DNA from 2 places in the Nocardia spumae genome. Region 2 is predicted to be linked to the other one. Evidence: riboswitches for the same ligand, from Rfam matches in the RefSeq annotation. Region 2 holds a riboswitch; the other holds the start of a gene.
The links. Region 2 has a riboswitch for S-adenosylmethionine ahead of LKD76_RS17170 (GNAT family N-acetyltransferase). Riboswitches for the same ligand answer to the same signal wherever they lie in the genome.
Positions count from the first base shown of each region.

Region 1: linked by a shared signal. The riboswitch ahead of LKD76_RS02720 (rhodanese-like domain-containing protein) and the one ahead of LKD76_RS17170 (GNAT family N-acetyltransferase) in region 2 are both predicted to bind S-adenosylmethionine.

Region 1 is NZ_JAJFZL010000001.1:649,740-653,932, forward strand. It holds gene LKD76_RS02705 (amidohydrolase family protein) at 1-243, opposite strand, end outside; gene LKD76_RS02710 (FAD-dependent oxidoreductase) at 293-1,696, opposite strand; gene LKD76_RS02715 (Rv0361 family membrane protein) at 1,968-2,474, shown strand; SAM riboswitch class IV at 2,528-2,641, shown strand; gene LKD76_RS02720 (rhodanese-like domain-containing protein) at 2,660-3,076, shown strand; gene LKD76_RS02725 (O-succinylhomoserine sulfhydrylase) at 3,198-4,193, shown strand, end outside.
Region 2 is NZ_JAJFZL010000001.1:3,838,724-3,842,916, forward strand. It holds gene LKD76_RS17160 (L,D-transpeptidase) at 1-832, opposite strand, end outside; gene LKD76_RS17165 (rhomboid-like protein) at 1,154-1,840, shown strand; SAM riboswitch class I at 1,931-2,022, shown strand; gene LKD76_RS17170 (GNAT family N-acetyltransferase) at 2,024-2,614, shown strand; gene LKD76_RS17175 (ABC transporter substrate-binding protein) at 2,727-4,193, shown strand, end outside.

The sequences.
Region 1 (4,193 bases), 3.2 Mb from region 2:
GTCGGTGACATCCGGCGGCAGATTGATCACGCCGACCCAGTTCGGCCCGAGTTCGGCCAGTGCCGCGATCATGAAGGTGGAGTCGGCGCCCTGGAAGGACGCACTCACCACCGCACCACCGTCGACATCGAAGTGCGCCATGCGCTTTCGATAGTCGCCGATGGTGTACGGCTCCGGCAGGTAGCCCTGATTCTCGACCAGCGGATACCGCGGGTCGATGATGTGAACGTGTGAATCGAACACGTGATCAGCATGCCTCAGGTCGGTGACGAATGCGGATCGGGTGTGAAGTTCAGACCTTGTGCGGCTCGCTGGCGCGCAGCATGTCCTCGCGCTCGACGACCTTGACCCGCTCACGGCCCTCGGGCTCGCCGAGTGCGCGCTCGTGGGCGTCGAGGCGGTACCAACCGGCCCAGGTGGTGAACGGGATGCCCCGCTCCTCCAGGAACTTCACGACCGCTTCCGGATCGGGTTCGGCGGCGGGGGTGAAGGTGGCGGCGTCGTCGATCAGGCAGGCGATGGTCTCGTTGGCGTCACCCTTGGTGTGGCCGATGAGACCGACCGGGCCGCGCTTGATCCAGCCGGTGACGTAGGTCTGCGGCAGGTAGCGGGCGGCGCCGTCGGCGCCCTCGTCGATCAGGACGCGCCCGGCCTCGTTGGGAACGGTGCCGGCCTGATCGTCGAACGGCAGCTGCGGAATGTTCTGCGACAGGTAGCCGACGGCCCGGTAGATGGCCTGGACGTCCCAGTCCTTGTGGTTACCGGTGCCCTTGACGTTGCCGGTGCCGTCGAGGGTGGTGCGCTCGGTGCGCAGACCGACCACCTTCCCGTCCTCACCCAGGACCTCGGCGGGGGATTCGAAGAAGTGCAGGAACAGCTTGTGCGGGCGTGCGCCGACGTCGCGGATGGCCCACTGCTCGAGGGTGTTGCAGACCATGTCGACCTGCTTGGAGTGGCGGCGCGCGGCCTCGGAACCCTCGTCGTAGTCGATGTCCTCGGGGTCGACGATGACCTCGATATTCGGCGAGTGGTCGAGTTCGCGCAGCTCCAGCGGGGTGAACTTGGCCTGGGCGGGACCGCGGCGGCCGAAGACGTGCACCTCGAGCGCTTTGTTGTTCTTCAGGCCCTCGTAGACGTTCGGCGGGATCTCGGTCGGCAGCAGTTCTTCGCCGGTCTTGGCCAGCACGCGGGCGACGTCGAGCGCGACGTTGCCGACACCGAGGACAGCGACCTTCTCCGCGTCCAGCGGCCAGCTGCGCGGCACATCGGGGTGGCCGTCGTACCAGGACACGAAGTCCGCGGCGCCGTAGCTGCCGTCGAGCTCGATGCCGGGCACGCCCAGCGCGCGGTCGGCGTTGGCGCCGGTGGAGAAGATCACCGCGTCGTAGAAACGACGCAGGTCGTCGAGGTTGATGTCGCTGCCGTAGTCGATATTGCCGAGCAAGCGGACCTGCGGCTTGTCGAGCACCTTGTGCAGGGCGGTGATGATGCCCTTGATACGCGGGTGGTCGGGCGCGACGCCGTAGCGGATCAGGCCGAACGGGGCGGGCATGCGCTCGTAGAGATCGATGCTCGCCTCGACATCGGACTTCATCAACGCGTCGGCGGCGTAGATACCGGCCGGTCCGGCACCGACGATCGCGATGCGCAGTGGGCGGTCGCCCGCGCCGCTATTCGTTCCAGCGTGTTCGGTCATTCTTACGCGCACCCTTTGGTCGAAAACTCTCGTCAATTATCTCAGCCGTCTTTCTTAGCTTAGGCTAAGTTGACGTGCGGGCCGAGCTCCTGCCCGGCTGTTGTGGCGCCGACGCCGCTTCGTTGCCGCGTGGAGCTATCCGATCCGTGCACCGGATGTGACCGGAGTTCTGGTGATTCTATCGGTGGTGTACGTCGCAGCCATTCCCGGTATCCGCGCGAAAATGCAGGCGTGATCTTCGACACTTCGACCCGCCGGTAATGATCAGGCTATGAGCGACAGCGATCCGGCACCCGAGAGCGACGGCGAATCGGCCACCCACGGCAACGGCGACTCGCGCTCACCGGGCGATGATCCGGCTACCCCGATCGATCAGCGCGACACCACGCGCTCGGCCGCCCCGTTCCTCATCGCGGCGGCCATCGCGATGATCGCCCTGATCGCGGTCGTGGTGCTCGCGATCACTCGCCCGGCTGAGAACAATCTCACAGATTCCGATCGGGTCGCGGTGGCCGCGCGCAACTTCGCCACGGCCCGAAGCGATTCCGACGCGGCTCGGCGCAAGACCACCGAATGCGCGACCTTCGACGAGAAGAAGTCGCCGCTGGGACCGGATTCGGTCGGCAAGAAGTACGACATCGCCGGCGTCGACGCGGTGAAGATCGAGGGTGACCACGCCACTGCCGCGGTGACCAGCCAGATCGACGGCCGCAAGAGCGTGGCCAACTGGAATTTCACCCGGGAGAAGGGGGTCTGGCTGGTCTGCGGGAACGCCTGATTCCTGATCGACAGGTTTGACAATCGGGCCTGTGACCAGGCATTCTCGGTTCAGGTCATGAGTACCAGCGGTAAGCCCCGGCTCGCTGGTCGGCAACCCTCCTCCGCGGTGGGGTGCTCCGGGTGACGACCTGGCCGCTGTCCGACCGGACACGGCAAGTGCGGATTCTGTAGGAGGTTCGACAAGTGAGCTACGCCGGTGACATCACGCCTGGACAGGCGTGGGAGCTGTTGCGCGACAATCCCGATGCGGTGCTGGTGGATGTGCGCACCGAAGCGGAATGGCGATTCGTCGGCGTGCCCGACACCACCTCGATCGACCGGCCGACGGCGCTGATCGAATGGGTCGATTTCGGCGGGGCGCCCAATCCCGATTTCGTGGCGCAGCTGAAGCAGATCCTGGCCGATCGCGTCGGCGAGGCCCCGGTGATCTTCCTGTGCCGGTCCGGGCAGCGCTCGATCGGCGCGGCCACCGCGGCCACGGCAGCCGGATTCGCACCCTCCTACAACGTGCTGGAGGGTTTCGAGGGGCCGCTGGACGCCGACGGACATCGCGGCGGCGCGGGGTGGCGCGCACTCGGTCTGCCATGGCGGCAGTCGTGAGCAGCGTCCGCACAGGTAACGGCCACGCAGGTAAAAGCGCTGCGCGCCGCAGTTTTTCACGCAGTCGGGCGCTGATCCCGGCGAACTCGGCGCCGATCCGCCGGGTTGATGGGAGGTAGTCATGATCACCGGCGGTGCATTCGATCGGCCGTTACCCGAGGGTGTGGGCCCGGCGACGCTGGGCGTGCGCGGCGGGGTGCGGCGGTCCGGTTTCGAGGAGACCTCCGAGGCGCTGTATCTGTCGTCCGGATTCGTCTACGAGAGCGCGGAGGCGGCGGAGGCGGCCTTCATCGGAGATATCGAACATTTCGTCTATTCGCGCTACGGCAATCCGACCGTCGCCATGTTCGAGGAGCGGATGCGGCTGCTCGAGGGCGCGGAAGCGTGTTTCGCCACCGCCAGCGGCATGTCGGCGGTGTTCACCGCATTGGCCGCACTGCTCGGGCAGGGTGATCGCCTGGTGGCCGCGCGCAGCCTGTTCGGATCCTGTTTCGTGGTGTGCAACGAGATCCTGCCGCGCTGGGGTGTGGAGACCGTCTTCGTCGACGGTGAGGATCTCGATCAGTGGGAGGCGGCGCTGTCGCAGCCCACGGCCGCTGTCTTCTTCGAGACCCCGTCCAATCCGATGCAGACCCTCGTCGATGTGCGGCGGGTGAGCGAGCTGGCGCATGCGGCCGGTGCGAAAGTGGTGCTGGACAACGTCTTCGCGACCCCGCTGCTGCAGCGCAGCCTCGAACTCGGTGCCGATGTGGTGGTCTATTCGGGCACCAAGCACATCGACGGTCAGGGCCGGGTGCTCGGCGGCGCGATCCTGGGCGAGAGCGAATACATCAACGGCCCGGTCAAGAATCTGATGCGGCACACCGGTCCGGCGTTGAGCCCGTTCAATGCCTGGACGCTGCTCAAGGGCCTGGAAACCATGCCGCTGCGGGTGCGGCAGTCGACGCGGTCGGCCCTCGCGATCGCGGAATTCCTGGAGCGGCATCCCGCGGTGGCGTGGACGAAGTACCCCTTCCTCACCTCGCATCCGCAGTACGACCTGGCCACCGCGCAGATGTCCGGTGGCGGCACCGTGGTGACCTTCGAATTGGCCGCGGGGCCCGACGAGGGCAAGAAG
Region 2 (4,193 bases):
TCGAGGGCGACTTCTCCGAAATCACATGCGGCCCTTCGTGAGACGGAAAGCCGGGGGAGCCCAGGCTCATCGGCATCTGATTCACCTGCGCGCCGTTGCGGAAGATCGTCAACTGCTCGGTGTTGCCGTCGGCCTTGGCGACCCACGCGTCGTGGACGGTGTAGTCGGCGCTGTTGTTCTCCGCCCCGAAGACGCCGTCCCCGAAGTCGACCCCGAACACATCGGCCTCGATATGAATCTTGGTGCCCGGCTGCCAGTACTGGGCCGCGCGATAGTGGACGTCCTTGTCGTCGACCCAGTACCAGGCGCCGGGCTGGGGCGGGCTGACGGTGATCTTCAGATGATTCTGTACCTCGGCCTTGTTCGCGACGGGCGCGGTGAACTGGAAGACCATGGGCTGTCCGACCCCGATACCGGATTCGGCCACCAGATCCGGCGCCGGCACGACATTGGCGTACGCCTTGTGCGCGGCGTCGATCGTGGTGACCGTCGCGGTCTTGGTCGTGGCCACCTGCGCCAGATTCACCGCCTGGACCTGCACCCGATAGGTGGCCCCGTATCCCAGCGGATCCTTGGAGGTCCAGCTGTGCCGGTCCGCGGCGAAGGTGCCGGCGACGGGTTTGCCGTCCCCGTCGGTGACGGTCACCGCGGTCAACATGCCGTCGGCGGAGTTCACCACGATCGGAGTCGAGGGATTGAGCGGACCGTGATCGGCCGCCGGCACATCGACGGCGGCCGGCGCCGTGATTTCGGGAGCCTTCGACGGCGGCGCCGCCGAGGTCGCGCCGTGGGAACCACAGCCTCCGGTCAAGGCGACGATCGCCGTCAACATCGCCGACACCACCAGTAGAGATCGACGCCCGCGCACGTCCCTCACCGCCTCCGCTCGCACCCTCGCATACACAACGTCCACCGGACCGCCGGGGGAACACAGCACCCTCCAGTGGACACCATGAATCCGGTATCGCGCTGCAGCAGCAGAGTACGTGTCGGCACGGATTCGCGCGCGATCGGCACCCGTTCACCAGGCGTTTTGCCGTATTAGCGGCATTTGCCGCGTGTCGGTTGTTCTCACCCGCCATGGGTGATTCCGGCCCCGCCCGCCGGAGCCGATAGTGGAGCGGTGGGTACGCACCGTCGAGGAAGGTGACCGATGCCGAGCCGAGGCACCGCCCGCTGGACGTCCGTGCCGAGCGCGGTCGGAACCTATATCCGGCGTGCCCCGGGCACCTACATGTGGCTGGCGATCCTGCTGGTCTCCACCCTCGTGGTGCGTCATCTGACCCCGCAACAGGCCGACATCGTGCTGGGCAATCGCTCGACCAACCTGCATCACCTGCGGGAGGATCCGGTTCGAGTCCTGATCTCGAGCGCCTTCTGGCTCGCCGGCGGCGGCTGGCTGGGTTACGCCGTGTCCTACACCGTCTTCCACGCCCAGGCCGAGCGCTGGCTGGGCACCCTGCGCTGGCTGATCGTCGTGCTGATCGCCCATGTCGGCGCCACCTACATCAGCGAGGGCGTGCTCTACTGGGCGATCCACCACGACTACGCGCCGGAGTCGGCGGTGAACACTCTCGACTACGGGGTCAGCTACGCGCTGGCGGGCGTGGTCGCGGTCCTCGTTTATCGCATCGCCACACCGTGGCGCTACCTCTATCTCGTCGGAGTGATCATTTTCTACACTGTGCCGGTCTTCGCCGGCCGAACCTTCACCGACATCGGTCATTTCAGTGCGATGACCCTCGGTTTCGCCTGCTATCCGCTGACCCGGGGGCGGCCGGGACCGTGGGATCCGGTCGCCGCGACACGGGCCCGATTCGGATCTTCGGCACGGGGGTGATGACACCGCCGATCCGCCCGCGCGGCAAGGATTGGATTCACCGCGATCGGGAGTGCTGACGGCACACCGGAATTCCCCTAGCGTTCCCCTCACCCATCCAGAGCGACCGAGAGATCCGGCTCCACGACGTCGCAGCAACCCCCCGACCGGGTGTTGGGTGCTACCGCCGGAACCGATGGAGGAATGATCATGGTGCGCAGTGTCTTTCATATCGGCCAACACGATCCGATGGCCGCGCCACTGCTGGCCGAACTGGCGATCGAATACAGCAGCCGCTACGGCGGCAGCGTCGGTGCGATACACGCGGATCTGGTGAACCACCCGGCCGCGGATTTCGCGGCGCCGCACGGCGATCTGCTGGTGGTGGTCGAGGACGGTGAACCGGTCGCCGGAGGGGCTTTCCGCCGCCACGACGCGCGGACCGCCGAATTGAAACGGATCTGGACGGCGCGCGAACATCGCCGCCGCGGTCTGGCCACCTTCGTCCTCGACGAACTCGAGACCGAGATCGTGCGCCGAGGCTATCGGCGCATCGTCGCGGCCACCGGTCCGCGCCAGCCCGAAGCCGTGGCGCTGTATCTGTCGGCGGGCTACACCGCGGCCGACAGCACGTTCGCCCACCGCGGCGGCCCGCCCGCGCACTCGTTCGAGCGGTTTCCGACCCGGACGCCCGCGATATCCCAGCGCCGCAACCGTTTCGGGCGCGACAGTGGCTACCGGCCGGTGCGCGGTTACCGGCAGATCCGGGACGAGGCCGGTGTCGTGCGCATATGACGTTCCGCCTGCTGCCGTACCGGGCCGACATCGCGCCGTCACCACGGCACACCGTCCGCCGCCCGGCACTGGGCACCGACCGCTACCGAATCGATCCACCCGGAGCCACCGCATGAAACGAATCATCGCGCCGGCGCTCGCACTCACCGCGACGGTGGCCATCGCCGCCTGTGCGAACACCTCCGGCACCGGCGGCGACGCCGGGCCGCCGCAACCGGGCGGCACCCTGCGTTACGGTTTGTCGCAGGCGCCGACCTGCTCGGACCCCGCCCAGGCCGGCACCAACCAGACCCTGTACGTGACCCGGCAGATCGTCGATTCGCTCACCGACCAGGATCCCGCCAGTGGCGAGATCAAGCCCTGGCTGGCGACGTCCTGGCAGGTGAGCCCGGACGCGAAGACCTTCACCTTCCACCTGCGGCCCGATGTCACCTTCAGTGACGGCACCCCGCTGACCGCCACCTCGGTGCAGAAGAACTTCGACGCCGTGGTGCACACCCTCACGGCGGCGAAGGCGCCACTGGGGGCGAGCTACCTGTCCGGATACGCGGGTACGACCGTGGTCGCTCCGCTGACCGCCGAAGTTCACTTCGACGCGCCGAACGCCCAATTCCTGCAGGCGTCCTCGACACCGCAGCTGGGTATCCTCGCCGACGCGACCACCGCGAAACCGGCCGAACAGCGCTGCCTCGGCGACGATATCGGCAGCGGCCCGTTCGTCTATGCCGGCTACCGGCAGGACGTATCGGCGGCCCTGGTGAAACGGACCGGATACCGGTGGGGATCAGCGGTCTTCGCGCACCCCGGCGAAGCGTATCTGGATCGCATCGAATTCACGGTGGTGCCCGAGGCCGGGGTGCGGACCGGGAGCCTGTCGTCGAACCAGCTCGACGCCGTCAGTGACGCCCTGCCACAGGATGTTCCGCAGCTCGAGGCCACCGGCGCGAAGGTACAGTTCGCCTCGAATCCGGGCGTGCCGTTCGGTCTGCAACCGAATCTGAGCCGGGCGCCACTGTCGGACCCCGCGGTGCGTCAGGCGCTCCTGCACGGGATCGACCGCAGACAGCTCGTGGATACCGTCCTGGGGCCGCAGTTCCGTGCGGCGACCGGTTCCCTGGCCTCGAAAACACCCGCCTACGTCGACCTTTCCGCGCAGCTCGGCTACGACCCCGGCCAGGCGCGCCGGATCCTGGATCAGGCCGGATGGGTGCCCGGCGGTGACGGTATCCGGGTCAAGGACGGGCGCCGCCTGTCGTTCGGGGTGCTGTTCAGCACCGCGTTCGCCGGCAATCAGGCCACCGTGGAGCTGGTGCAACAGCAACTGCGCGCGATCGGGGTCGATCTGCGGCTCGAACTCGCGGCCGCCGGCGACTACACCGCCCGGCAGAACGCCGGAGATTTCGACGCCACCTACTACAACACCACTCGTGCCGACGGCGACATCCTGCGTACCACCTTCGGCCGTGGCCAGCGAAACCTCAACCAGCGCGGGCCGATTCCGGCGTTGGACGGTGCACTGGCCGAGCAGCTGTCGACCACCGACCCGGCCGCGCGGGCCGCGGTCATCGGGCAGGCGCAG